3 regions of the Robertmurraya mangrovi genome follow, and region 2 is predicted to be linked to each of the others. Evidence: predicted binding sites of a transcription regulator. Region 2 holds the regulator's gene; each other region holds the start of a gene.

Region 1 (10,298 bases), on a different contig from region 2:
TCGTATAAATTATCTCCTTCAAGGACTGGATGCATCAATAAATTTCCTTTATCATCTATTGCGTATAAGTAGCCATTTGGTCCAAGATCAATCTCCTTTGTAATAGGGCGTTTTCCATCAATCATTTCACCCAATAATTCTTTTTTTACTTCCTCTTGTGCCTGTTCAAGAGTTAATGATCCGCTTTCCACTTTCTGATTTACGAGTTCAATTGTTTTAAGTGAAAGGTTTACACTATTTTTTAAACTTGTTTCAGCTAAATTGTTCAATTCATTTTTTGAAATAACATACCCTATTAGACCTATAATCAACCCGGGTATAACTAATAAAATTAAGCATATAGTAATAAGTTTAGTTCGAATATTGAACTTCATGCGAGCACCTCCATCTATAATATCATTCTAAATGACTATATTTCTTTTTGCAATATTCAGATTATTTATTTTAAAATTAAATCTAGTTTTCTCTTAAAATAATTAATTTCCATTTTTTTTGAAGAAATTATGTGAAAATTCTTTACGAATACCAGAAAGTAGTGCAAAATGTTAATAATATATTTTGCATTTCGAACTAAAGGAGGGGCTACCTTGAAGAAAGCTGATGTGGGAAATGTTATAGAATTTAAAGATGGACTACAAGGAATTGTAGAAAAAGTAAATGAGAATTCAGTTATTGTAGACTTAACTTATATGGATAATTACCGTGACCTGGAGCTTGAACAGCGTACGGTCGTCAATCACAAAAACTATAAAGTTATTAAAGAATCTGCAATATAGTCTAAAAAATGTCTAATTAGAATAGAGACTTACGTTAAAAGCAGCCACAAGGCTGCTTTTTATTTTCTTAATATTGACATTATTCTTTTTCATTAGCTAATTCTTTGAAAGATTTAACTTTTCCATGAGGATGCTGGTCTTGTTTTCTGACCGTCCACGCTCTTTCCTTTTCTTTCTTTGATTTAGTCATTTCCAAACCTCCCTTCCTATTTTATATTTTGCTAATAAGTACATTTTTATTTTGTTAGCATATATAACCATACATTTACCCTATATATTGTCTTTTTTTTTAGACCAATTGCCCTTCTTTTGTAGATATTTATCTTTCTCATTACCACTAACATGCTTTTTTTGTTACAATATAGATTGGTTTCTTATGAAAGGAGTTTATTTTATGATGAAATTCCTTACTGATATTAAATTAGTAATCGGTTTTATTTTTGCACATTTTTTGCTTTATTTAACTTTTAGCGACAAAAACGTCTTTTGGTATATTTTCACCGCTTCCATGTTATTTTTAATTACCTATACCATATTGAATGAAAGTGTAGATGATGAAGTTTCCACTAATACTTATTTGTCAATCGGGGTAATTTCAGGTCTTATCCTTTTCGGTCTGTTTTGGGCAGGTAATTTTCTCATTGATATTTTAAACCTACCTTTTAGCACACAAATCTCTAAGCTATACAATCGACTATCACCAACAGCGATCTGGCACTATATCGTTTTATTATTAATTATTATTCCTGGTGAAGAAATTTTTTGGAGAGGCTTTATACAAAAGCGTTTGTTTAAGCATGTAAATGTTTGGCCAAGCATCATAATTTCGGCAGTTATGTATTCTTTAGCCCACCTTTATTCTGGTTCTTATATGCTTGTTTTTGCGGCATTATTTGCTGGGCTGTTTTGGGGCTGGTTATACGCTTGGAAACGCAGTATCCCTTTAGTAATTGTTTCTCATTTAATTTTTGACTTATTCTTGCTAGTTATTTTTCCACTTTATTAATATTGAAAAAAGACTCGAAGCCTCGAGTCTTTTTTCTATACCAATCACTTTTTAAACTCACTCTTAAGATCAATTGGCTTCATCCATAATAGAATTAAAAATGCCATACTAACGTATCCAAAGACAGGATATAAATAGGATAAAAGTGTCCCATAATCAATAAAGCTAACGATGTAAGTAATCAGAAAGATAAAAGAGACCGTTATCATTGTTGGAATCGAGATATAATTTTTTATTTGTCTCTCTAGCCCAAACACATTTCCTATAACAGATGTAAACACTTCTCCGTATATGATAAATATAAAGATCCAATAGAGGCCAGAAGCAAGATTTTTCATAATAACCGCCATAGGAATTTCATAAAGTTCAACACTTGGTAACATCACTAATGTAACATGGCTTGAAATCAAAATGGTTGTTAAAGCAATTCCTCCGAGAATGCCCCCCCATTTAACTGTTTGATCATCTTTAATCTCTGAAGCAACAGGGACTAGAACCGCTTGTGCTAGACCAAGATTAAGTGCTGTATAGGAAAACGGAGCTATTACTGATTTCCATCCATCCTCTACATATGGAATAAATAATACTTGGCCCAAAAAATCTGGCATTTGTACGGATATCACCATTAACATAAAACTAAATGCAATCATCATCGGTACAACAAATGTATTAACAGCAAATAGTCCTTTAATTCCAACAAACATAACAACAACCGACAAGGCAATTGTTAATAACACCCCAAAATTTTTGGAAAGACCTAGTTGTTCTTGAAAAATAGCGCCTGCACCGGATAACATGACAGCACAAACTCCTAAAAGCATAAATAAGGTCAATATATTTATAAAAGTACCAAAAAATTTGCCGTATAAATATTCATTAAATTCTTGATAGGATTTTGCATCAATATGTGCGGCTATTCTCATTAATTTTGATCCTAAAAAAATGAGTATGTAACCAGCCATTAATATACCAACCAATCCGATAAATCCAAATCGTGAAAAAAATTCCACGATCTCTTTACCAGTTGCAAAACCAGCTCCTACAACTGTTCCAACGTATACAGCTGCTATTTGGAAGGCTGCAGCCCAGTTTGTTTTCACAAAATCTCCCCCCTCCTTTTAAATATATGAAGAGATGGACAAACAATGACGAGCTTTTGAAGGAAAATATTATTTAACGCAATTAATCACTAAAATGAGGAAGAGATTTCGAGACAAAATACTTGAAAGTCAAAAAAGGTCAAAGTATAATAACGTTGTAAAAGTCAAAGAAAGTCAAAGTCGAATTTATAATACATTTTTAAGGAGGCATGCCAAAATGCTATGTAACAAATGTCAGCAACATCAATCAAATATTCTTTTAAAAATGAATGTTAATGGTAAGGAAACAGAATTACACCTTTGTCGAGATTGCTATCATGCTGAGAAACAAAAAATAAGCTCAGCCTTTGGGCCAGGCATGTCAGGATTCCAGAACTTTAATCAGTTTCCAATAGATGAATTTCTTAATAATTACTCAAAACAACCTAAAAATGATGAGAAACACCCTTCACCTACTGCCGGTGGAAACGGTGGATTTATTGATCAGTTTGGTAGAAACCTAACTCAAATGGCTATTGCTGGTTTAATTGATCCCGTAATTGGTCGTGAGGAGGAAGTAAACCGTGTCATTGAAATATTAAATAGAAGAAATAAGAATAATCCCGTTCTAATTGGTGAACCTGGAGTCGGAAAAACTGCAATTGCTGAAGGCTTAGCTCTAAAAATATCAGATGGCCAAGTTCCTAAAAAACTGTTAAATAAGCCAGTAATCTTGCTAGACGTAGCTTCATTAGTTGCTAATACAGGGATTCGTGGTCAATTTGAGGAAAGAATGAAACAACTCATACTAGAGTTACAGCAAAGAAAAAATATTATTCTATTTATTGATGAAATTCACTTGTTAGTAGGTGCAGGTTCAGCAGAAGGTTCTATGGATGCAGGAAACATTTTAAAACCTGCATTGGCACGTGGGGAGCTTCAACTCGTAGGTGCCACAACTTTAAAGGAATACAGAAACATTGAAAAGGACGCTGCACTTGAAAGACGTTTTCAGCCCGTTCATGTTGAGGAGCCAACAGTTGACGAAGCAATTCATATTTTAAAAGGTCTTAAAGCAAAATATGAAGACTTTCATGAAGTAACCTATTCAATCGAAGCCCTTGAAGCATGTGTTAAATTATCTAGCCGCTATATACAAGATCGATTTCTACCAGATAAAGCCATTGATTTAATGGATGAAGCTGGATCTAAACTAAACTTAAAGACAGATTATACTTCACTAGAACAAATCGAACAAAGACTTAAAGAAATTGCTCAAGAAAAAGAAATAGCCTTAAAAGTAGAAAATTATGAAAGAGCGGCAGAACTTCGTAAAGAGGAAAAGCATTTAGAAGAATCTCTTAACAAAAAAGATATGACTTCTCGTCCTATTGTTGAAGTTGTGCATATTGAGGAGATTATTGAAAAGAAAACTCGTATTCCAGTCGGGAAACTCCAAGAAGATGAACAAGTAAGAATGAAAAACCTTTATGAGAATCTAGCCCATAAAGTAATCGGACAGGAAGAAGCAGTCCAAAAAGTAACAAAGGCGATTAGAAGAAGCCGAGCAGGTTTGAAATCTAAAAATCGCCCAATCGGTTCTTTCTTATTTGTCGGTCCGACAGGTGTAGGGAAAACTGAACTTTCTAAGACACTTGCAGAAGAATTATTTGGAACTAAAGATTCTATGATTCGTTTAGATATGAGTGAATATATGGAGAAACACAGCATTTCTAAAATTATTGGTTCCCCTCCTGGGTATGTTGGACACGAGGAAGCGGGGCAACTTACTGAAAAAGTCCGAAGAAATCCATACAGTATCATTTTACTTGATGAGATTGAGAAAGCCCATCCTGATGTTCAGCATATGTTCCTTCAAATCCTTGAAGATGGTCGCCTAACGGATAGCCAAGGTAGAACAGTGAACTTCAAAGATACAGTCATTATTATGACATCTAACGCTGGGGTTGGTCATAAAGAGAACAGAGTAGGTTTTAATCAAACCGCAACAGAAGAAGAATCTTCTATTTTAAAATCTTTAGGAGGGTTCTTTAAACCAGAGTTTCTAAACCGATTTGATAGTATCATTGAATTTAAAGCTCTTGAGAGAAACCAATTAGTTCAAATTGTTAACCTTATGTTAGATGAACTAAATGTGATGCTAAGAGAACAAGATATCAAGTTAACGGTGACTCAGGATGTAATAGATAAACTATCTGAGTTAGGATACATCCCTTCCTTTGGAGCCCGTCCACTAAGAAGAGTTATTCAAGAGCAGCTTGAGGATAAAATTACTGACTTTATTCTTGAACAACCTGAAACTCTATCTTTAACCGCCACACTCGAGGATGGAAAGATTGTCATTAAATAATAGCATTCAAAAGCTCTACACATTCATTAGGAATGTGTAGAGCTTTTTTGGCTAATTAATATTCTTCCCGTAAAAAATCTCATCCATTTCCATCTGTAATTTTTCAGCAATTTCCTTTTGTTCTTCAACCTCTAACTTATCTTTTGTGTACCCAAATAGATAGTTGTTTAAATCAAACTCCCGTAAACGACATTTAGTATGAAAAATATTATCAGGATAGACATTTACATCAATCATATCGTATTGTTCTTTCACTTCTTCAGGGATAAAGTTTTGAATCGAATTAATATTATGATCAATAAATAGTTTTCGACCATCTTTATCTCTAGTGAAACCTCTGACACGGTAATCAATTGTCATGATGTCTGTATCAAAGGAATGAATTAAATAATTTAGGGCCTTTAAAGGTGATATTTCACCACATGTAGACACATCAATATCCGCTCTAAATGTCGATATCCCTTCATAAGGGTGGTATTCAGGATAAGTATGAACCGTAATATGACTCTTATCTAGTTGAAGGACAACATTACCAGGCAGCGGACCTGGTGATTCTTCATAGGATTCTGTTGGAACTTCTACCACTGGTCCTTCAGAAACTAGTATGGTTACACTAGCTCCTTGTGGTACATAATCTTGTTTAGCAATATTTAATACATGTGCTCCGATAATATCAGAAACATTCCCCAAAATTTTTGTTAAACGGTCCGCATTGTATTGCTCATCAATATACTCAATATAAGCTTCTCTTTCTTCCCTTGTCTTTGTATAACAAATATCATACATATTAAAGCTTAACGTCTTTGTTAAATTATTAAAACCATGTAACTCAATTACTTGTTCCGGTGTAAGTTTCATTCAAAAGGTCCTCCTCGCCGAACAACTCTTATTTAATCATTTAAATATTTATATATTGCCCACTTTCTTAAAGAAAAATCGAAGGAATCTCATCTATAGTGGTCTTAATGGACTTCCCACTCCATTCGACTATTTTCGCGATTTTTCTACTAATTAAAGAAAGATATGATATGATATTAGTGAGATAACAGGAAGGAAATGGAAATTGATGGATAAAATGTATTTAATCCAAAATCGAAATCGATTGTTAATGGTTTTATTATGGGTATTTTATCTCATAGATTCAGTATTTTATTATATTGTAGACGAGAGTACTGAAATGCTATGGCCTCCATATGGTTTATTAATCTGCCTAATATGTACTGCTCTATATAAAATGAGAATTAATGCTTATGTTGTAATGGTTTCCTATAACTTTTTGTATTTTGGATATATTTTTTATTTAAATATTACTTATCCATATTTAAGCAATTATGCTTTCTTTCTTTTAGGAATCATTGCTTTTGCCTTTTATCAAAGTTATTTATCCCTTTTCCTAGCTTTGACTCTAGCCGTTTTTTCTTTAATTTATTTTTCTATAACAAATGGAGAACTAATATTTCAACAAAGTGGAGCAGAAGAACTCCCCTACTTTGTTCTCCTAGCATTGCTGATTGGTATATCATTATTTTTTATGATCAAATATGCAAACCAGCTTTGGGAAAAAGCTTATGCTAATGAGAAAAAAGCAAAGATTGATTTACAATCCACTAAATCACTAGTGGAAGCATTCTTCCAAAATACAAAAGATTCAATAGCCGTAATGGATTTAAATTTGAAAGTCATAGAAGTCAATGATGCCTTTATTGAACTTTTTAATGTAAAAACATTTAAACCTGGGATTCATATAACAAGTTACATAAGGGACCACAACAATCCACTTATGGACTATTTAGAGAATGCAAAAAAAGGTTTTGGTAAATCTGGGGCTGATATTCCCATATATTTAAATGAGAAAAATTATATATTAGATGCAACCATTTCACCTGTTTACAATGGTGATAAACAGGTATTTGCTGTCTCTTTGATCGCCAGAGATTCAACAGAAAAGCGATTAATGGAAGAATATATCCGAAACTCTGAGAAGCTCAAAATTTCAGGTGAAATTGCTGCAGGGGTCGCACATGAGATCAGAAATCCTTTAACTGTGATATCGGGTTTCATTAAAATGATTAGCGAGAAAGATAGCGCTTTTAGCCAATACTTTTCAATTATTAACTCAGAAATCCACAGAATGAATTTAATTATTAGTGAATTTCTCATACTATCGAAACCTCATGTCCTTAACCCAAAAGCTCATAGTATAACTGAAGTAATAAATGAAGTGATTTTACTTTTTGAATCGGAGGCTAACTTCAAAGGTGTTTCTATAATAAAAAATTGTAAGGCTACACATGATGTAGTCTTGTGTGAAGCAAACCAAATGAAGCAAGTTTTTATTAATTTGCTTAAAAACGCGTTTGAAGCCATGCCTACTGGAGGAACCATACAGTTTGATTGTATAAATCTAAATAAAAATGAAGTATTAATTGTCATTAAAGATAATGGCATAGGAATTCCTTCTGAAGTATTAAAAAAGATTGGCACTCCTTTCTTCACAACAAAAGAAAATGGTACAGGATTAGGATTAATGATAACGGAAAGAATTATTGAACAACATAAAGGTTCGGTAAAGATTAGCAGTAATCATCCTAGAGGTACTTGTGTTGAAATTACCTTACCTGTATACAGTGACTAAACAGTCGACATTCCTTCAACTGTTTCTTCTAATAGGTTCACCTAGTGAGGTAAGAAAAGCGCAAGCGCCTTGGTCAGCCCTGACAAGCAAATGTTCTTCCATCCTAAAAGTCTGGTTTTTGACTTTTAGGATGGAAGGTTATTTGACTCGAAGGGCTAGGCGCTGGAGCTGGACAGTTGTCTAACTTCAAAAAGCTAATACTTTCTTAAACTTTTAATAATAAAAAGCGAAGCCGCTTAGCTTCGCTTTTTATTTATCCTTATAGCTCAGTGTCGTTAACTGAGTTTAACCAGCTTTCAATTTCGCCTACTACAGACTCAACGCAGCCATCTTCAAATGGTGAAATTAAATTAGCTTCTTTCACTAATTGAGTAAATGGCATGCTTCCGCCTAGATTACAAAGCTTGATATAATCTTCCCATGCTGCCTCATGGTTTTCTCTTGAACGTTTCCAAAATTGGAAAGCACAAATTTGAGCAAGAGTGTAATCGATATAATAGAAAGGTGTGCTGTAAATATGGCCTTGACGTTGCCAGAATCCACCATTTTCTAAATACTCATTTCCATCATAGTCTTTATGAGGCATATATTTCTTTTCAATTTCTCTCCAAGCTTGTTTACGCTCTGCTGGAGTTGCAGTAGGGTTTTCATATACCCAGTGTTGATACTCATCTACTGTAACACCGTATGGAAGGAATAATAACGCTCCACTTAAATGAGCAAACTTATACTTCTCTGTATCTTCCTTAAAGAATAATTCCATCCATGGCCATGTGAAGAATTCCATACTCATAGAGTGAATTTCACAAGCCTCATAAGTTGGCCAGTTGTACTCAGGGATTTCAAAATGTCTGCTTGAGTATACTTGGAAAGCATGCCCTGCTTCATGTGTTAACACATCAATGTCTCCTGATGTACCGTTAAAGTTTGAGAAGATGAATGGAGCTTTGTAATTCTGGATATAAGTACAATAGCCTCCACCCGCTTTACCTTTCTTCGCAACTAGATCCATAAGATTGTTGTCTCTCATGAATGTAAAGAATTCTCCTGTTTCTTTTGAAAGGTCGTTATACATACCTTGACCATTATCAATAATCCATTCCGGACTACCTTTTGGAGTTGCATTTCCAGTGCTGAAATTAAAACCTTCATCGTAATATTTTAATTTGTCTACACCAATTCTTTGTCTTTGACGCTCTTTTAATTTTGTTGCAATTGGTACGATAAACTCTTTTACTTGATTACGGAATTTAGCTACCATCTCTGCATTATAATCGGTTCTATACATACGGTTATAAGCTAACTCAACAAAATTATTGTAGCCTAACTTATGAGCAATTTCCGTTCTAACTTTTACTAAATCATCATAAATACGGTCTAACTCAGATTCATTTTCTGCTAAGAAACCAAAGCGTGCTTCACTAGCTCTTTTTCTCATGTCGCGGTCAGTTGATTCAGTAAATGGTTCCATTTGTGCTAGTGTTCTTTCTTCACCTTCAAACATAATTTTTGCAGATGCAAGAAGCTTTGTATACTCAGTAGTTAGTTTATTTTCTTTTTGTAAGAGTGGCATTACTTCAGGAGAGAATACTTTTAATTGAGCTTCCGCTAAATCAAAGAGTTGTTTCCCCCATTTTGCCTCAAGTTCATTACGATAAGTTGAACCTACTAATGCCTCATAATATTTTGTTACAAATCCTTCTAATTGAGGTTGAATTTCATCAATATAGTCTTGTTCAGCTTTATAAAACTCATCATTAGTATCAACAGAATGACGAATGTAAACTAGATTCAGCATCGTGTCTACTTCGTTACGTACCTCATTAACTTCATTCATAGCACTGCTTTGATCTTCAACAGAGGCTGCGCTTTTAAATTTCTCTAAAGCAACGTTAAAACGTTTTTCAATATCTTCCATGTTCGGACGTGTATATGTATAATCTTCAAATCTCATGTTTACCCCTCCTGCTTTTATTCAAAAAATTATGAAAATACGATTATATTATACCTAAAATGGACGAATTAGTCTATTAAATGTATGAAGCTAAAATACATCTTATTTACTTCTCTATATAAGGTCATAAAAAAAAGACCAATCTGGCCTTTTTAATGAAATCCTGTCTAACTAGAGAGCTTTTAATATTTGCCTACGGATAACCCAAGCTTTTTCAATAATTCAATGGCTGTCTCTCTTTCTTCAAAAGACAACTCGGATACTAACTCATGAATTCTTTGTTCATGTTGCGGAAAGATCTCTTCAATAAACTGCTTCCCTTTTTCCGTAATGCTGGCATATGTTACTCTGCGGTCATTAGGGCAAGCTGTTCGTTTTAAATAATCTTTTTGTTCTAATTTGTCTACTACATAGGTTATACTACCACTTGCTAATAAAATTTTTCCGCCAATTTGCTGGAGTGGTTGGTCCCCTTTA
Region 2 (10,298 bases):
ACGATTACGTTTTAATACATCCGACGAATCGGCAATATGCTGTAATTCTTCTAGTACGAATTGTGGAATCACAATCGTACCGTCAAGGAAGCCTGTCTGACATATATCAGCGATTCTACCATCGATAATTACACTAGTATCAAGAATTTTTAATTCCTTAGGAGATTCCTTACTCGTTGGTTCCTCTTCACCTGACTTCTTCTTTCCCTTTGAGAAAAGATTCAGCAATTCGTCTCTTTTCTTAAAGCCAACCTGAAATCCTAAATATCCAAAAAGAAGAGTTAATAAAATGGGAACAACTGTGTTTAAAATAGGAACTTCAATTGCGCTTAAAGCATAACCTACTAAAAAAGCCACTACAAGACCAAATACTAGTCCAACACTACCAAAAATAATATCAGTAATCGGTATTTTTACGATAGATTCTTCTAACCATTTAATAAAGTTAACTACATAATCAACCGCCCAAAAAGTAATAAGATAAAAAATAATTGCACCTAAAATAGCGGTAACATAATGATTATTTATTAGAGGAATGTCATCTAAACTCACTAATTTTAATAAATCGGGAATAAGAAAAATCCCTAGCGTCCCACCTGTAATAAGGAAGCATGCTTGTATAATACGTTTTAACATTCCTTCACCTCCTTTTACTCATTATAAACAAATTCTAAAAATTGAAACCTATTATTACTGAGAAATTTGATAATGTTAACAAATTGAAAAGAAAATGTTATTAAAATAGTATTAACCTTTAGCTATTCTCTTTTAAAGTTAATGATCTCTACACTATTAAGACGATTTATATTAAAAATAGTTACCATTAGTAGTAATTTTTTATATTATTTGATACATAAAGGGTAGCACCAAGTAAAATCAACTGTCAAATATTTAAATTTTTCATTTTAGCATATTGTTTATTTCAATTCAATCCCTTTTTAGAGTTGTCTATCAGCAAATAGCTGCTCTTTTATGAGCTTAAGGCCATCTTTTATTTTTCTTGCCCTTACTTCCCCTATTCCTTCCACTTCATCTAAATCTTCAACAGAGGCAGAAACAATATTTCTTAGCTCCTTGTATTTATGCACTAAATTCTCAATGATAATGGGAGGCAGTCGAGGAATCTTATTTAACATACGATATCCTCTAGGACAAATGTATTCATCCACATGAATGTATCCTTGGTAACCTAACATTTTTAATAGCACTGTATCTTCAATCATATCCCCTGTCGACATCTCCTGAAATCTCTTTAAAAATTCTTCCGGCTTATGATCCCTTGAAAAAGCATAATCTTTTATAATGAGTACAGCTTCCATTTCTATATCTGATAAAAGCTCGTTCATTTGTAATCTAATCAACCGGCCTTCCGTGCCTAGCTCGCTTAAATAGGTTAATAGCTCATTTTTTATTCGCAAAACCATTTCTACTCGATGCATCACTTGTAAAACATCACTGTATGTGACCATTTCTTCAAACTCAATAATTCCTAGGTTAGAAATACTTTGTTCTAGGACAACCTTATATTTTTCTAATGTTTGAATAGCCTGATTTGCTTTCGTAAGAATGACAGCAATTTCACGAAGAGCGTACCTAAAGTTCCCTTGGTACAAAGTGATTACATTTCGTCTTTGGGAAATGGCAATGACAAGAGCTCGCGTTTGCCTTGCAACCCGTTCAGCCGTCCGATGGCGCATCCCTGTTTCAGTAGAGGGGACACTTGGATCTGGAGCTAATTGTGCGTTTGCAATTAAGATTTTATTTCCCTTTTCATTTAAAATAATCGCTCCATCCATTTTAGCCAGTTCATATAAATAACTAGGTGTGAAAGGACAGTTAATTTGAAAACCACCATCTACAATGGATTTTACTTTTTCATTGTAACCTAAGACGATAAGGCCACCCGTATTCGCACGCAAAACATTATCAATTCCTTCACGTATGGGAGCTCCTGGTGCGATGAATTGTAACACTTCACTCATGGTCATCTCATTAAGCTTTTTATTCTCCACATATTACCCCCCTAACGTTACATGAAGTGCCTGTGAAACAGTTGATACACCGACTAATTCTATCCCCTCTGGGCCCTTCCAGCCTCCTATATTATTAGCAGGTATAATGACACGTTCAAACCCTAACTTTGCCGCTTCTTGGACACGTTGTTCTATTCTAGATACCCTTCTTACTTCTCCTGTCAAACCTACTTCCCCAATAATGCAATCAGTCGGTCTCGTTGATTTATCTCGGAAACTAGAAGCGATACTAACTGCAATCGCTAAGTCAATAGCTGGCTCATCTAACTTCACGCCACCCGCCACTTTTAAATAAGCATCTTGATTAGCTAATAATAAACCTACACGCTTCTCCAATACAGCCATTAATAAAGAAACTCGATTATGGTCAATGCCCGTTGCCATTCTTCTAGGATTTCCAAAGCTAGTAGGAGAGATAAGAGCCTGAATCTCCACTAAAACAGGACGAGTTCCTTCCATTGATGCAACGACTGTAGAGCCGGAAGCACCTTGTGCTCTTTCTTCTAAAAAAATCTCAGAAGGATTTTCTACTTCTTCAAGGCCGAACTCCTTCATTTCAAAAATACCCATCTCATTTGTAGATCCAAAGCGATTTTTTACAGCTCTTAATATACGGTATGTATGATGACGTTCACCTTCAAAATATAAAACGGTATCTACCATATGCTCTAAAAGTCTTGGACCCGCTATAGATCCTTCCTTCGTAACATGACCAACAATAAAGATAGCAATTCCTTTTGATTTACCAATTCTCATGAGTTCCGCTGTACATTCTCGTACTTGGGATACACTTCCTGGGGCAGAAGTAACGTTGGGGTGAAATACAGTTTGAATGGAATCAATAATTACAAAGCTAGGATTGACGTTATCAATAGTACGACTAATCTCATCTAAATCCGTTTCTGAATAAACTAATAGATTTTCCGAGGCTACGCCTAGACGGTCCGCTCTTAATTTAGTTTGCTTCATCGATTCTTCACCTGAAATGTATAGAACCGATTGGTTTTTATTTGCTAACTGAGAAGAAACTTGTAGTAAAAGGGTGGACTTCCCGATACCAGGATCTCCCCCTATTAAAACTAGTGAACCTCTTACAATCCCTCCACCTAGTACTCGATTTAACTCGGAAAGGTCCGTTTGTATTCTTGGTTCATGGGTGGTTTCAATGGAGGTAATAGGAGTAGCCTTCGATAGTACATTGGTTCCTTCAGAGTGTGTAAAAGCCTTTCTTCTATTCGTGCTTGTTTTCTCAACCTCTTCCACCATTTTGTTCCATGTACCACAACCAGGGCATTTTCCCATCCATTTTGCGGATTCATATCCACACTCTTGGCAGATAAATTTTGTTTTTACTTTTGCCATTCTTTTCTTCCTCTCTCTATATGTATGCACATACAATAAGGTTTTTTACATGCTATTCTAGATGAATGCTTTGACAAGAAATTTAAGGAGTATTTTTATATAGGGGAAGGTGGATTGGAATTTATTCTTTTATACTGTATACGAACAAGTGTACTTGTAAAAAAAGGTACACGCAAGTTTAAAACGTGTACCTTTCAATCATTATTTTGTTACAGGTTCACCTGTTCGAACGATAAAATCACCATTATCAATATCAATAATAATATTTTGTCCTTTTAATACCGTTCCCTTTAGGAGTTCTTCAGACAAGCGATCTTCGATATTTTTCTGAATAGCTCTGCGCAGTGGCCTTGCTCCATATTCTGGATCGTACCCCTCTTCGGAGATCTTTTCTTTCGCAGCATCTGTTAATTCTAATGTAATATCTTGTTCCACTAGTCGCTTGATTAATTGATCAGACATTAAAGTAACAATTTGTTGTAAATGTTTCTTTTCCAGTGCATGGAAGACAATAATTTCATCGATACGGTTAAGGAACTCTGGACGGAATGCTTTTTTCAATTCCTCCATCACTTTCCCTTTCATATCTTTATAGTCTTGTTCTCCATCTTGGATATTAAAACCTACATATTTGTTACGTTTTAAAGATTCTGCTCCGACGTTAGAAGTCATGATTAATACTGTATTTCTAAAGTCTACCGTTCTTCCTTTTGAATCTGTTAGGCGTCCATCCTCTAATACTTGAAGGAGAATATTAAACACATCAGGATGTGCTTTTTCAATTTCATCTAAAAGTACTACCGAATAAGGTTTTCTTCGTACTTTTTCTGTTAATTGCCCACCTTCTTCATAACCTACATAACCTGGAGGTGAACCAACTAATCTAGAAGTGGAGTGTTTTTCCATATACTCAGACATATCAACACGAATCATCGCATCTTCGTCACCAAACATAGATTCTGCTAGTGCTCTAGCAAGTTCTGTTTTCCCAACCCCTGTTGGACCTAGGAAGATGAAAGAACCAATTGGTCTTTTCGGATCCTTTAAGCCTGCACGAGCACGACGAACCGCTTTAGATATCGCCTTAACAGCTTCTTCTTGCCCAATCACTCTAGAGTGTAAAATAGATTCTAAGTTCAACAGTTTATCGGTTTCTGTCTGAGCAAGCTTCGAAACAGGAATTCCAGTCCAGCTTGATACAACGTTCGCAATATCTTCCACTGTCACTTCAGAGTTTTCTTTTCCTTGCTTCTCTTTCCAAGACTTCTTCGTCTCTTCAAGTTTTTCACGTAGACGTTGTTCAGAGTCTCTTAAAGAAGCTGCTTTTTCAAACTCTTGTCCTTGAACAGCTGCATCCTTTTCTTTACGTACCTCTTCTAATTGAGCTTCTAGCTCTTTTAAGTTAGGTGGTGTTGTATAAGATCGTAAACGCACTTTCGATCCTGCTTCATCGATAAGATCAATCGCTTTATCCGGAAGGAAACGATCAGAAATGTAACGGTCAGAAAGTTTAACAGCTGCTTCTATAGCTTCATCTGTAATCGATACACGGTGATGTGCTTCATAACGATCACGTAGCCCTTTTAAAATTTGAATGGATTCATCAGATGTTGGTTCATCCACTGTAATCGGTTGGAAACGACGCTCAAGGGCTGCGTCTTTTTCAATATATTTTCTATATTCATCAAGTGTAGTAGCACCGATACATTGAAGTTCCCCACGAGCTAGTGATGGTTTTAGAATATTAGACGCGTCAATGGCACCTTCTGCTCCACCTGCTCCAATTAGAGTATGAAGCTCATCAATGAATAAAATAATATTACCTGCCTGGCGAATTTCATCCATCACTTTCTTTAGTCGGTCTTCAAATTCACCACGATATTTCGTTCCAGCAACTACTGTTCCCATATCTAACGTCATTACTCGTTTATCACGTAATGTTTCAGGAATCTCATTATTAACAATTTGTTGTGCAAGACCTTCAGCAATCGCTGTTTTACCGACTCCTGGCTCACCGATCAATACAGGATTATTTTTCGTACGACGGCTTAACACTTCAATTACACGTTGAATTTCTTTACTTCGGCCAATAACAGGGTCCAAGCTACCCTCTCTAGCAATTGCCGTTAAATCACGTGCTAGTCCGTCAAGCGTTGGAGTATTGGCACTAGCTGCAGCTCCTCCTGAGTGACCATTTGACTCACTGCTTCCTAAAAGTTGCAGTACCTGTTGACGAGCTTTATTTAGACTAACACCTAGGTTATTAAGTACTCTAGCTGCTACTCCTTCTCCCTCTCTAATTAAACCTAATAAAATATGTTCTGTTCCTACATAGGAATGACCTAGTTTGCGAGCTTCGTCCATAGATAGCTCAATTACCTTTTTAGCACGTGGAGTATAATGAATCGTTTGAGAAGCATCTTGTCCTCTGCCAATCAGATTCTCTACTTCTTTTTGGATTTTATCTGAACCTAGTCCTAGAGCATAAAGAGCTTTAGCTGCAATACCTTCACCTTCACGAACAAGCCCTAGCAAAATATGTTCTGTACCGATATTGTTATGTCCTAATCTAATCGCTTCTTCTTGGGCTAATGCTAATACTTTTTGTGCTCTTTCTGTAAAGCGTCCAAACATCATGTTCAAGTCCTCCCTACAAAACTTATTTTTCCATCTTTAATCTTTCTCTAATAAGTGAAGCACGGCGTATATCTCGCTCATTTGGTCTTAATGGCCCACCTGCATATTGCTGTAAAAACCCTGGTTGGGTTAAAATCATTAATTCATTTAAAATATTTTTTGAAATATTTTTTATAAAACCTAAATCTATCCCTAACCTAACATCAGACAAACAGCGAGCGGCTTCTTTCGATTCAATAATTCTGCTGTTGGACAGGATCCCAAAGGAGCGGAATACTCTGTCTTCTAATTGTATGTTAGAAGTCTTTAGTAATGCTTCTCTAGCTGATCTTTCCTGTGAAATTAATTGACTAACTACACTTTTTAAATCTTCTACAATATCTTCTTCAGATTTTCCGAGTGTAATCTGATTGGAGATTTGAAAGATATTCCCCAATGCTTCACTACCCTCACCGTATATCCCCCTTACTACTAACCCTAGCTGGTTAATAGCCGGGATGATTCTGCTCATTTGTTGAGTAAGGACAAGCCCAGGTAAATGCATCATAACCGAAGCCCTTAAGCCTGTTCCCACATTCGTAGGACAGCTAGTTAAATATCCAACCTTTTCATTAAAAGCATAATCCACATGTTCCTCTAACCAATCATCTATTTGGTTTGCCATATGAAGGGATTCAGTTAATTGAAATCCCGGAAATAAGCACTGAATACGAATGTGATCCTCCTCATTAATCATAATACTAACCTCTTCATTTTCAGAAAGGAGGCAAGCACCAAAAGGAGAACTCTCAGCTAGATGTGGGCTAATCAGATGCTTTTCTACGAGAACCCTTTTTTGTAAAGGTTGTAAGTTTTCCATTAACAGAAGCTCAAGCTCCCCAAGGTCTAGAATCTTGTGGTTACTCACACATTTTTCAATCGTATGGATAACTTCTTGTGCTTCTTCGTTCGTAAATAATGTTGGAAATTGGTATTTACTTATATTTCTCGCTAAACGAATTCGGGAGCTTAGAACAATGTCTGAATCAGGCCCCTCTGAGCTCATCCACGAGCTAATAGCTTGATTAATAAATCGTTCCAACGACACGCTCATTCCCCTCCCTGGTTAGACTCATTTAACTGCTTCTCTAAAGACCGGACTTGATCTCTAATCTCAGCAGCCTTTTCGAATTCTTCTTGAGCTATGGAGTCTTTTAATGCTTGCTTTAAGTCTTCGATATTCTTACGAAGATGAATATTCCCTCCAATACGCTCAGGAATTTTACCATTATGAGTCTCATTTCCACTATGAAGTCTTCTTAGGATAGGCTTCATTTGCTCCTTAAAGGTCTCATAGCAATTCGCGCATCCAAAACGTCCAACTTGAATAAATTGTTTATACGTCATAGAACAGCCTTCACATTGTAAAACTTCTTCTTGATAAAAGGGTGACTTTTGAGTAGGTTGTTGGAAAGTACTTTCAAAATTAAGTAATCCAGCTAATAGATTATTAATTGAAAATCCCGAGGTATTGTTTAAAATAAAACTTTCACTTTTTTCTTGGGCGCATTTTTCACAAAGATGATACTCTGTTTTTTCCCCATTATTAATCTTAGTGAAATGAAGAGTAGCAGGCCTTTCATTACATTCCTGGCAAATCACTTTGAATCACCTCTCAAGCTATCGCTTCTTTCTAAAATGTACCTTTTTGAAAGTTACTTATACTTTAAGGATGTCAGCATGGCTTTTAACATTCTTGCACGAAGCTCATCCCGATAAGGAAGGTCAATATATAATACAGATCGGTCTATAACACTTAACATAATTTTTGCTTCTCTGTTTGATATGACCTCTTCTTCAACTAAACGATAGATTACGTTTTCAGCACTATTTTGTGATATTCGACTCTGAAATAAGTTGAGGAGCTGTTCGATTAAATGCGCGTAATCATGTGACTGGACCTTCATAATTCTAATGTAACCACCACCACCACGCTTGCTTTCCACTGCATACCCTTTTTCGATTGTAAAACGAGTATTTATTACATAGTTTATTTGTGAAGGAACACATTGGAATTTGTCTGCAATCTCACTTCGCTTTATCTCAACAATTTCCTGCTCACTTAACTCTAGTACTTCTTTTAAATACTGCTCAATGATATCGGAGATGTTCCTCAAAAAACCTCCTCCTATCTGACTTTGACTATATTTGACTTATTTGATTAAAATTATACATGAACCTCCCATATTCATGCAATCTTTACATACTGTTCATTCTAACCATTTTTTAAATCTTTAACGAATCAAATGTATGTTTTATTCTATTATTTGTGTATTAGTAATTGTAAAAATCAATAATGTAACCCTTTATTACCACTACATTTTCCCGCCCCAAAATTATTTAAACCTTAAATATAGAAAAAACTCTTTCCATGGAAAGAGTTACTTAAAATTTACTAATAGTAAAGAGACATCATCTTTAAACTCGCCATACTTATTTTGTATAAAATCAATAAAATTCTCTATATCTTTTTCTGTAAAGAGCTTGGCCTGTTTGTTAATCTCTTTTTCTAGAATAACAATATTTTTTAGAATACTTTCGTTAAATATATCTATAAGTCCATCGGTATATAAAATCAATTGACTTCCTTTTGTCCAAGATAGTTTTTGGGTAGGTACGTCAATCTCATCCAAAAGCCCAATTGGAACCGTTCCCTCATCAAGTCTTTGTATATTGCCATCGACTTGCCTCAAAAAGCCTGCAGGATGCCCAGCGTTACTATATTCAATTTGATTTTTACCTAAATCGATAACGGAATATATACCTGTGAAATAGAAAGGTACTTCCTTTTTATTCAGGTGAAATAAGTTCCTAATATGTTTATTAAGCTCTTTAAATACATATGTTGGATGAGGATTAGTCTGGATAATGCTCCTTAGGATTGAATTAATAGACATGACAACTAGGGAAGCGGCCACACCATGTCCCATGACATCGAATATAATAACGCCATATTTCCCTGGACCTAATTCATACCAGGTGTACATATCCCCTGCAAGACCATAGGACGGTTTATAATAACCTGAAATTTGAATATCATTATTGTTAAAAGAAGGTTTTAGAATAGTTTTTTGAACTAAAGAAGCAAGCTGAATATCCTCATGTATCCTATCTTCTTCTCTTTTTCTCTCAGTTATATCATCAAATATTGATGCATAACCTTGTATTTCTCCATTTTCACCTTTAATTGTCGTGATGGTAGCCCATTGAACATAGATGTCTCCATTTTTTCGACGGTTTGACAGTTCTCCTTGCCAAAAGCCCTTTGTCTTAAGCTGATGCCATAGTTTCTTATAAAAGTTTGACTCCTGCAAACCAGATCTTAACACTTTTGGTGTCATACCTATTACTTCACTTCCATAACCCGTTATGGTTGTAAAAGCTGGATTAAACATAATAATCTTTTGATTATGATCTGTAACTAAGACACCTTCAATTGTGCTATTTAACACTTTTGCAAGGGTAACTAGTCTCTTATCTTTCATTTTTTTCTCTGTTATATCCGATATCATTCCATTTAGAAAAATGATATTTCCTTCTGAGTCTAATGTAGGGACCGTTTGATCTCTTACCCAACGAATTGACTGATCCTGTTGATGTATAATACGATATTCATAATCTAATTTTTCCCCTGTTTTTAATACCTGCTGCTTTTCTAATACATACTCGTAATCCTCTGGATACACCACATCTAACCAGATAGCTGAGTTTTCAAAAAAGGCTTCGGGTGGAAGTCCATATATCTTTTGACAAGATGGAGATATTTGTAGAAGCTTGCCTTCTTCAACGTCCATTGTCCAATACACTTCATCTAGGCTTTCAAAAAGAGACTGAAAATGTTTGATAGCAGATTTTAGTTCCTCAATTTGCTTTTTCATAACTATTACTTACTGTTACAATATGTAATGATTTCTCTTTGTATATAGAAAAAATAAATGGTTTCATTATAAAATCTCCTCATCTTAGCCTCATTTATTAAATCGATTTACTATCTACAAGTGCTATTTGAAAACCTGTATATAATCAAAAACACATTTTTGCTAATACTCGTAAAGAAATTTTTTTAATTCTATAGATTCATTATATAGGCTTTTAACTGCTTAATATTATAAAGTTTTTAAAAATCTGCTCATTTTTCATTCAGATTCACAATTAGTTCATATAATAACTTGATAATTAAAGATTTATTATAAAGAGAAGTAAATTATTGGATTATATTAACTTAGT
Region 3 (10,298 bases), on a different contig from region 2:
AGGTAAAGAAGGGTTACATTAATTATATTCCTTTGCCTGAAGTTTATTTTAGAAAAAGTCACCCTGACAAACAGGATGACTTTTTTTATTTTACTTTAAGTAGTATAAGTATAAAGAGGTCAAGAGCTTCTGTTAAACCATCCTTAAATGAATTTTACCTTCCTCAAGCACAACTTGAACAGAGCTATTGTCTCTAATTTTCCCTGCAATAATGTCCTTTGCAAGTAAGGTTTCAACATTACGCTGTATAAACCTTTTTAAAGGTCTAGCACCGTATATAGGATCAAATCCGTTTTCTGCAATATATTCTTTCGCTTCATCTAATATACTTAATTGAACATGTTGATTGGCTAATCTATTTTGCAATTCATTGATTAACTTTGTAACAATTTCTTTAATCTCGCTCAAGGCAAGCGGTTTAAAAAGAATGATTTCATCGACGCGGTTTAAAAACTCCGGTCTAAAGTGTCCTCTCAATTGAGACATGACCTTGTCTCTCGTTTCCTCTGTAACCTCACTTGGGTGGCTTTCATTAAATAAATACTGTGATCCGATATTTGAAGTCATAATGATAACCGTATTTTTAAAGTCAACTGTACGGCCTTGAGAGTCTGTGATACGACCATCATCAAGCATCTGTAGCAAAATATTGAACACTTCTGGATGCGCCTTTTCGATTTCATCAAGTAAGATAACAGAGTAAGGCTTTCTTCGCACTGCTTCAGTTAGTTGTCCACCCTCTTCATAACCTACATATCCAGGAGGTGCGCCAATTAACCTAGATACTGCATGTTTCTCCATATATTCGGACATATCAATACGAATGATTTGCTCTTCGCTATCGAATAAGGATTGAGCCAATGCTTTGGCTAGTTCGGTTTTTCCAACCCCTGTTGGACCGAGGAAAATAAATGATCCAATTGGACGGTTAGGATCCTTGATTCCTGCTCTTGCTCTTAGTACAGCATCAGAGACTAACTCTACGGCTTCATGCTGACCTACTACTCTTTCATGAAGTATGTTCTCAAGCCTGAGAAGCTTTTCCCGTTCTGCCTCAACTAATTTAGCGAGTGGGATACCTGTCCATCTAGAAACAATATTAGCTATTTCTTCTTCCGTTACTTCTTCACGCAAGAGTCGCTCCTCAGATTTTTTACTAACCTCTTCCTCCAGTGATTTTAGTGCTTTCTCCAAGGAAGGAATTTTTCCATGTCTTAGTTCTGCAGCTTTATTTAAATCGTAATTATTTTCAGCATGCTCTAATTCTCTACGCAATTTCTCTAGAGACTCTCTTTTTTCTTGTACCTTTTGAATACTTTCTTTCTCTGACGTCCATTTTGCTTTCATCGCATTAGCCTTCTCACGTAAGTCAGCCAAATCCTTTTGCAGGCTTTGCAGTCTATTTTTACTTAAGAAGTCTTGTTCTTTTTGTAATGCCGCTTCCTCAATTTCTAACTGCATTACACGTCTAGTTACTTCATCTAATTCCGTTGGCATGGAATCAATCTCTGTTCGAATCATCGCGCAAGCTTCATCAATTAAATCAATCGCCTTATCAGGTAGAAAACGATCTGTAATATAGCGATCAGATAGTGTAGCAGCTGTGACAATCGCTCGGTCGTGTATATTCACCCCATGATGGATTTCAAACCGTTCTTTTAATCCACGTAAAATTGAGATTGTATCTTCTACATCAGGCTCTTGAACTAATACTTGCTGAAAACGACGTTCTAAGGCAGGATCCTTTTCAATATATTTACGATGCTCATCTAATGTAGTGGCCCCAATACAATGCAACTCTCCTCGAGCTAGCATCGGCTTCAGCATATTTCCAGCATCCATTGCTCCTTCTGTTTTTCCCGCACCAACAATGGTATGAAGTTCATCGATGAACAACAATATTTTACCTTCACTTTTTTTCACTTCATTTAAAACTGCTTTAAGACGCTCTTCAAACTCTCCTCTAAATTTTGCTCCAGCAATCAGTGCGCTCATATCTAAAGCAAAGATGGTTTTATCTTTTAATCCTTCAGGTACATCTTTTCTAACAATTCTTTGAGCCAACCCTTCCACTATAGCAGTTTTACCGACACCAGGTTCCCCAATTAACACCGGATTGTTTTTCGTTTTCCTAGATAAAATACGTATTACATTTCTAATCTCTGTGTCCCTTCCAATGACAGGGTCCACTTTACCTGACTTCACTTCTTCCACTAAATCTCGACCATATTTCTTCAATGCCTCATAAGTAGCCTCTGGATTTTGAGATGTCACCCTTTGATTCCCCCTTATCTCTTTGATTACTTTAATTACATCTTCTTTATTAACTCGATGCTTATTAAATAAATCCTTAATACCAGATTGTTGATTCTCAAAAATCGCTAGTAAAACATGTTCAACAGCAACATAATCGTCTTGGAAGTTTTTCATCTGTTGTTCTGCATCAGTCATAATTTTTTGAAGTTTACTGGTTATATATAATTTTCCTTGTTCAGCCCCGCTACCGGACACTTGAGGCCTTTTCCTTAGTAAAAGATTCAAATCGTTTTTAAATGGCTCTATAGATATTGACAGTTTGTTTAATATAGACATCGTTAGACTATTTTCTAACTCCATTAATGCTAGGAAAAGATGTATTTCATCTACTTCTTGGTGAGAATTTTTGATGGCAATGGATTGTCCATTTAGAAAAGCTGTTTGTAAACTCTCCGTCATGTGGTTAAAATCCATTATTCGAACCTCCTGACCTTTTTTGACCTTTATATTTTTTATTATAATCCAAATTCTTCATATGTAAAGCCATCCCGTATAGGATGGCTCAGATGTGCATATTAAGGTTTTCTCGTATATGTCCAATGACGATTATGGTTTGAGTTTTCAGGAAAACGATCCCCGGCTTTGAGCTTTATTTTCTTCGGGTTCATTACTCCGTCGCCCTCTTCACCTACTTCTATATAATAACCATTATTCGGTGCTTTTTTACCTGCACGGAAATGACGACTTTGTCCCATGATTAACACTCCTTTCATTGGATGTCCTTATTAGGATGACCGTTTCTGTCCTGTTCATGAAAGGAACATTTTACTGTTATTTGTCATGATCTTTTTAGCAGTGGAGTGTTCAAGAATATGCTTTAGTCCTTAAAACCCTTTACACAAAAAAAGATGTGTAGTTAAATGATGTAGTACAAATCATTGTAAAACGGGAGGTCTTTGTGGAAGATTTATTAGTACTTTTAAAATACTTTGTTCTAGGTTTATTTCAAGGTTTTACTGAACCGATTCCTATTTCTTCAAGTGGCCATTTAGAAATTGCTCAATACTTTCTAGGGTTGGAAATTGAAGGATTAAGCTTTGCTCTTCTTGTGAATACAGCTTCATTATTTGCCGTATTAATTGTGTACAGAGAAGATATAATAAGATTAATTAAAAATGGAATCGCCTATGTGACAACGAAAGATGAACATGCTAAAGCTGATTTTCGCTTTATTATATACTTAATTATAGGTACAATTCCTGCTGGTTTTATAGGTGTTTTATTTGGTGATTTTATAGAGGAAAACCTTGCATCCATTAAAACTGTTGGTATTACATTATTAGTAACAGGGCTTGCTCTGTGGCTTATTCGTAACTTAAAAGGTCGAAAGAATGATGCAGACCTTTCCGTTAGAGATGCCATTATTGTTGGTTTGGCACAGGCTGTTGCACTAATCCCTGGAATTAGTCGTTCTGGTGCTACCATTGTTGCTGCCATGGGATTAGGGATGAAACAGGAAACAGCATTACGGTACTCTTTCCTACTATACATACCAGTAAGTGTTGGTGGAATGATTTTAGGCTTTAACGATATCCTTCAAGATCCGAATATTAGCGAGTTAGCTATCCCCTATGCTTTAGCATTCGTTGCATCATTAGTTGCCTCTTACTTCTCACTAAAATGGTTTATGGGAATTATGGCAAGAGGAAATCTAAAGATTTTTGCTATCTATTGCTTTATTGCAGGACCGCTAGTGTATTTTCTTTCATAAAAAAGGAGGAGTGTATCCGTTTTACACTCCCCTCTTTATTTATGATAGGATTTCTACCAATAATGCCTTTTGAGCATGTAGTCGATTTCCTGCCTGCTGAAAAACATAGGAGTGCTTTCCATCTATCACATCAGCTGTTACCTCTTCACCACGATGAGCTGGTAAGCAGTGCATAAACATATAATCTTCCTTTGCTCCTTTTAAAATCTCCTCATTAACTTGAAAGTCCTTAAATACTTCTAGGCGGATTTCATTTTCTTCTTCCTGGCCCATACTAGTCCACACATCTGTATATATGACATCAGCTTGGTGAATAGCTTCATCTATACTATTCGTTACGGTCACCTTTCCTCCACTGCTTAGTGCAAATGTTTGAGCCATCTCGGTAATTTCTTTATTTGGCTCGTAGCCTACCGGAGTAGCTACTGCTATATGCATTCCCATTTTTGCTGCAACAATCAAAAGAGAATGAGCAACATTATTTCCGTCTCCTACATATGCAAGCTTTAAACCCTTTAGTGTTCCTTTTACTTCTTGAATGGTTAATAAATCAGCAAGTGCTTGGCATGGGTGATACATATCCGTTAAACCATTTATGACGGGAATTGTTGCATGTTCAGCCAGCTCTTCTACCGTTTGATGAGAAAACGTTCGAATCATAATAGCATCTACGTATTGTGATAAAACCTTTGCCGTATCTGCAATAGTCTCTCCACGACCCAATTGTAATTCCTGACCACTTAAAAATAATGCATGGCCACCAAGCTGAAGCATTCCTGCCTCAAAAGAAACTCTCGTTCTAGTAGAAGGTTTATCAAAGATCATTCCAAGAATTTTCCCTTTTAAAGGATTAGTCACTTCACCTAATCGTGCAGCATTCTTTAGTTTCTTCGCCTTAGCTAGTATCCCTTTAATAATTTCTGGTGAATAATCTGCTAATGTTAGTAAGTCTTTACCTTTAATACTTCCGTCAATTTGATTCGGTTTTGCTATAATCATCTAGCCTTCACTCCCTCTCCTAATAATTCATGCCAATCTTCTATAGAATGAACATTGAACGAATGACAGTTTAAAGCTGTAATAAATGCTTTTAAACTCTCCTCCTCTGTAAAAGTCATGATTCTGTTTTTCGTAGCAGTCTCTCTTAAAAGTTTATCGTTTTTCAAATGTCCAGGATTATAGTAAGCAAGTGCTTTTTCTTTGTTTAGCTGTGAAGAATCACTTATTTGTTGGATCGTAATATTACTTTGTTGTAATAGTTGTTCAAACTCACTAACTGCGGCTTCTACAAAAATGGTACCTGACTCTATGTTTTTTAATTCTTTATGAAATACTTTCCTTAAAGCATCTTCGGAATTCTTCCCTAAACAAATTCCTTCCCCAGTAGATCTCATCTCTGGACTAAGTTTAGAATCCAAACCTTTTAAAGCATAATTAGAAAATACAGGATATTTTACACAAACAAACGGGATGGACATTAAATTGTTTCTAACGTCATCATTCGACAGAATGTATTTCCCGAGCAATATTTTTGTCGCAATTTGCACAAGTGGAATACCTGTCATTTTACTTACAATCGGAACCGTTCTGCTTGCCCTAGGATTAACCTCCAGAACGTAAACTTTTTCGTCTTTAAAGATGAATTGAATATTCATTAATCCTTTATAATTTAGTTTTTGAACGATTTCAGCTGCATATTGTAGCATTGTTTCTTGTACCTGTTTCGGGATAGTCATTGCGGGTAAAAATGACATACTATCTCCCGAATGAACACCTGTTTGTTCAATATGCTCCATAACCACTGGTGCCAACACCTTTTCACCATCAGCCACTAAGTCTATCTCCGCTTCTCCTCCACGGTAAAATTCATCTACTAGGAAAGGAAATTGAGCAAACCCACTATTTAAGTAATGAGATAGTTCTTCATCGGTATTCATCACTTCCATCCCTCTTCCACCAATAACGAAAGATGGCCTTACTAAAACGGGATAACCAATATTTTTAACTGTTTCAAATAGCTGCTCTTCATTGTAAACAACGTTTCCTTTTAAACGAGGAATCTTAAGAGTATCTAATAATTCATAAAACAATTGTCTGTCTTCTAATAGATCAATCGTTGAAGACTTGGTACCCAAAATTTTTACTCCATAATTTTCTAACTCACTCGCCAAATTAATTGCCGTTTGTCCGCCAAGTTGAATAATAACTTCATCCATTTCTTCTGCTTCTAATACGTTTAAAATATCCTCAACCGTTAGTGGTTCAAAATATAAGCGATCGGCAGTTGCAAAGTCCGTACTAACGGTTTCTGGATTATTATTAATCATGATCGTTTCAATATTTTCTTCTTTAGTGGCATACACACCATGAACAGAACAATAATCAAACTCAATACCTTGACCAATTCGTATCGGCCCACTCCCAATGATGAGGACTTTTCTTTTATTGGAACTAGTTTGTTCATTCTCTCCAAAATAAGTAGAATAGTAGTAATTTGTTTTTGCTTCGAACTCAGCTGCACACGTATCTACCATTTTATAAGCTGGTATAACTCCTATATGTTTTCTTTTACTTCTTAATTCGGCTTCACTTACTTTCCACGTAATAGCCAAATAAGCATCGCTAAAACCTTTTTCTTTATATAACTGCAACTGTTCCTTGGAAACAGACTCGAAACTAACCGATTCAATTTCTTTTTCCAATGAAACAAGCTTCTTTAAATACCTTAAGAAAAATAAATCAATCTTCGTTTCCTCATGTAAAGCTTCCATATGAACACCTTGGCGAAGTAGTTCAAGTAGAATAAAAAATCGCTCGTCACTTTGTTGGTTTAATAACTCCAATAACTCAGTGACAGAGAGTCCATTTAAACGAGGAAGTTTTAAATCATTTATATTGATTTCTAAAGAATGTACGGCTTTTAAAAGGGCTCTCTCAAAGTTTCGATCAATTCCCATTACTTCCCCCGTCGCCTTCATTTGCGTTCCGAGTGTTCGATTAATGGTAGGAAACTTATCGAATGGCCATTTTGGAAACTTAACCACTACATAATCTAAAGTAGGTTCAAAGCTTGCAAACGTGTCCCCTGTTACGGGATTAATTAGCTCGGCAAGTGTATACCCTACAGAAAGTTTGGCAGCCATTCTAGCATTTGGATACCCTGTTGCCTTAGAAGCTAATGCAGATGAACGGCTCACCCTAGGATTCACTTCAATTAAATAATATTTTTTACTATTAGGATCTAGAGCGAATTGAATATTGCAACCTCCTACAATCCCAAGAGCTGAAATAATTTTAATAGAAGCCCTTCTTAACATTTGGTATTCTTCATCCGTTAAAGTTTGGGAAGGTGCAACGACAATAGAATCTCCCGTGTGAATACCAACAGGATCAAAATTCTCCATATTACAAATCGTGATACAAGTGTTAGCCTTATCACGCATTACTTCATACTCAATTTCTTTAAATCCAGCAATACTCTTTTCAACTAAACATTGTCCGATGGCACTTTCTTGTAAACCTCCAGCTACTAAGCTTGAAAGTTCTTCTAAGCTCCCTGCAATTCCTCCCCCCGTTCCGCCTAGCGTGTAGGCAGGGCGAACAATAATGGGAAAGCCGATTTTATTTGCAAATTCAAGTGCTTCTGTTACCGCATGAACAATCTGACTCTCCGGTACGGGTTCATTTAACTCTTTCATGAGCTCTCGAAAAGCTTCCCGGTCTTCCCCTTTTTTTATCGATTCAATTGAACTGCCGAGCATTTTCACTCCATATTTGGAGAGAATACCCGCTGCGTGGAGCTGAAAAGCTAGATTTAACCCTGTTTGCCCACCTAATGTAGCTAACAAGCCATCAGGACGTTCCTTCTGAATGATTTTCTCTAACACATCTACTGTTAATGGTTCAAAGTAGATTCGATCAGCAAAAGTTGAATCGGTCATAATGGTGGCTGGGTTGTTATTAACTAGAATAACTTTGTAACCCTCTTCCTTAAGTGCAATACAACCTTGTGTACCGGCATAATCGAATTCCGCTGCCTGACCAATGACGATTGGGCCGGAACCGATTACTAGAATGGTAGAAACATTTTGATCTTTAGGCATAAGCGACATTGCTCCTATTGTTTTCTTTAACCATATTTAAAAATTCATCGAATACGTAAGCTCCTTCAGCTGGGCCAGGGTTTGCTTCTGGATGGAACTGTACCGTTTGAATGGGTAAGTAGTCATGAACTAAACCTTCAATTGATTGGTCATGAAGATTATAGAAGCGACCCTTTAAATTTGTACCTATTAAACTATCCTTATCTACATAAAAACTATGATTTTGCGATGACATAAACACGATATTGTTCTTTTCATCTTTGACAGGATGATTAGCTCCTCTATGACCAAAGAGTAGTTTTTTCGTATTTCCTCCAAGTGATAAGGCAACTAATTGGTGACCTAAACAAATTCCTAAGGTTGGGTAATGAGTGATTAACTCTTTCACTGTAGGCAAATGGGATTGTAAATTTTTTGGATTACCAGGACCATTCGACAGTAGGATTCCATTTGGATTCATTTTTCTAATCATTTGGAATGAAGTATGGTATGGAATAACGGTTACTTTGCAATTCCTCTCAAGCAAAGAAGATAAAATAGATTCCTTTTTACCATAATCAATAAGAACAATATGAATGGACCCTGCACCAAAAGTTTCAAACTGACTAGTGGATACTTTGGACACTTTATTGTCTTCACATAGTTTCGGAACGTTAATTTCCTTAGGGTAACTCTTCGTTAACAAAGCAGGCATCGATCCTGAATTTCTAATTTTCTTCACAACCGACCTTGTGTCGATATGGCTCAGTAATGGAATATTCCATTTTTGAAGGTATTGTTTAAGAGTATATTGAGCTTGGTAGTGCGACGCCTCTTCGTTTGCTTCATACACAATAACACCAGCAACATGTGGTCTATTACTCTCAAAATCCTCTTCGTTAATTCCGTAATTACCGATTAACGGATAGGTAAAAACAATAATTTGATCTTTATATGATGGGTCTGTTAATACTTCTTGATATCCTGTCATGCCTGTAAAAAAGACGATTTCTCCACTAACATCCTCTAGAATGTGATTGGTTAGCCAATTGCCTTCATAGATGTCTCCACTTTCTAATTGCAAATAGCCTTTCATTATGACACCTCAATTAGTTTGTATACTTATTTCTACAAATAAATATTTATTCATTTTATTATAAAAAAAATTCAAACCTACTTATGCATAAACCATTTCATTTATAGTATTACAAATAATGGTAATCCCTTCTTCAAGCTCCTCTTTATTCATTATTAAAGGTGGTAATAATCTTAAAACGGTGTCCCCAGCCGGAAGTGCAAGCACTCCTCTTTCTCTTAAAACAGTTAATAAAGGCTGGACTGGAGAAGCAAGTTCTATCCCAATCATTAGTCCAAGACCTCTAACTTCTTTAACAATAGATTCACGATTTAGTTGACTTTGTAACAAAGAAAAGACTAATTCACTTTTCTCATTTACCTTTAGGAGAAACTCCTGATTAAAAATTTCCTTCATTGTTTGATTAGCAGCACTAATGGCAATTGGATTTCCACCGAAAGTAGAACCATGGCTACCTGGACCAAAATATTCATTTAAATACTCTTTTCCGATTATGGCACCAATGGGAAGACCACTACCTAATCCTTTTGCTGACGTTACTATATCAGGATTTAAGTTGAAATGTTGGAAGGCAAATGGTTTACCCGTTCTCCCAATTCCAGTCTGTATTTCATCAATAACAAGTAAGGCACCATATTGTTTACATAAAGATTCTACTTGTTTTAAAAACAATTCACTTCCTACATACAAACCGCCTTCACCCTGTATGACTTCAAGCATAACGGCTGCTATATCCTGACCCATTTCCGTTTCAAGGGCTTCAAAATCGTTAAAAGGAACATAGACAAAACCTTCTAACATAGGTCCAAAACCTTGTTTAATTTTATCCTGCCCTGTTGCAGACATCGCTCCAAAGGTTCTTCCATGAAATGACTTTTCAAATGTAATAATTTTGGATCTGCCCGTTGCTTTTCTAGCAAGCTTTATGGCACCCTCATTTGCTTCAGCCCCACTATTGGAGAAAAAGACTGAGTCCATTTCTGCGGCTTCCGCAAGTGATTTTGCTGCTACCTCTTGCCCCTCTTGTTCAAATAAATTGGACACATGCCAGAATTGGTTTAATTGCTTTTCAATGACTGATTTTACAGATGGT

Evidence for each region. Region 2 encodes CtsR, which represses protease genes until heat stress. Its sites were predicted from a motif close to ATGGTCAATAAAGGTCAAACA; they were not measured.
Region 1: SM124_RS02225 (ATP-dependent Clp protease ATP-binding subunit) is a predicted target of CtsR. The motif match lies at 3,008-3,028, and genes of this name have one in related genera.
Region 3: clpB (ATP-dependent chaperone ClpB) is a predicted target of CtsR. The motif match lies at 2,740-2,760, and genes of this name have one in related genera.

Annotation. Positions count from the first base shown of each region.
Region 1 covers NZ_JAXOFX010000001.1:437,882-448,179, reverse strand. Annotated here, with positions in the region: gene SM124_RS02250 (cache domain-containing protein) at 1-374, opposite strand, end outside; gene SM124_RS02245 (YkvS family protein) at 588-776, shown strand; gene SM124_RS02240 (DUF6254 family protein) at 856-966, opposite strand; gene SM124_RS02235 (CPBP family intramembrane glutamic endopeptidase) at 1,171-1,782, shown strand; gene SM124_RS02230 (YkvI family membrane protein) at 1,827-2,882, opposite strand; gene SM124_RS02225 (ATP-dependent Clp protease ATP-binding subunit) at 3,100-5,232, shown strand; gene speD (adenosylmethionine decarboxylase) at 5,284-6,090, opposite strand; gene SM124_RS02215 (ATP-binding protein) at 6,299-7,867, shown strand; gene SM124_RS02210 (M3 family oligoendopeptidase) at 8,127-9,821, opposite strand; gene SM124_RS02205 (MarR family winged helix-turn-helix transcriptional regulator) at 10,004-10,298, opposite strand, start outside.
Region 2 covers NZ_JAXOFX010000022.1:49,907-60,204, forward strand. Annotated here, with positions in the region: gene SM124_RS21530 (PIN/TRAM domain-containing protein) at 1-636, opposite strand, end outside; gene disA (DNA integrity scanning diadenylate cyclase DisA) at 939-2,012, opposite strand; gene radA (DNA repair protein RadA) at 2,016-3,395, opposite strand; gene clpC (ATP-dependent protease ATP-binding subunit ClpC) at 3,597-6,032, opposite strand; gene mcsB (protein-arginine kinase McsB) at 6,055-7,119, opposite strand; gene mcsA (protein-arginine kinase activator protein McsA) at 7,122-7,673, opposite strand; gene SM124_RS21560 (CtsR family transcriptional regulator) at 7,727-8,188, opposite strand; gene SM124_RS21565 (SpoIIE family protein phosphatase) at 8,453-9,949, opposite strand.
Region 3 covers NZ_JAXOFX010000001.1:186,951-197,248, reverse strand. Annotated here, with positions in the region: gene SM124_RS01075 (DUF2929 family protein) at 1-22, shown strand, start outside; gene clpB (ATP-dependent chaperone ClpB) at 133-2,730, opposite strand; gene SM124_RS01065 (YjzC family protein) at 2,832-3,011, opposite strand; gene SM124_RS01060 (undecaprenyl-diphosphate phosphatase) at 3,215-4,027, shown strand; gene argF (ornithine carbamoyltransferase) at 4,067-5,026, opposite strand; gene carB (carbamoyl-phosphate synthase (glutamine-hydrolyzing) large subunit) at 5,023-8,130, opposite strand; gene SM124_RS01045 (carbamoyl phosphate synthase small subunit) at 8,123-9,205, opposite strand; gene argD (acetylornithine transaminase) at 9,287-10,298, opposite strand, start outside.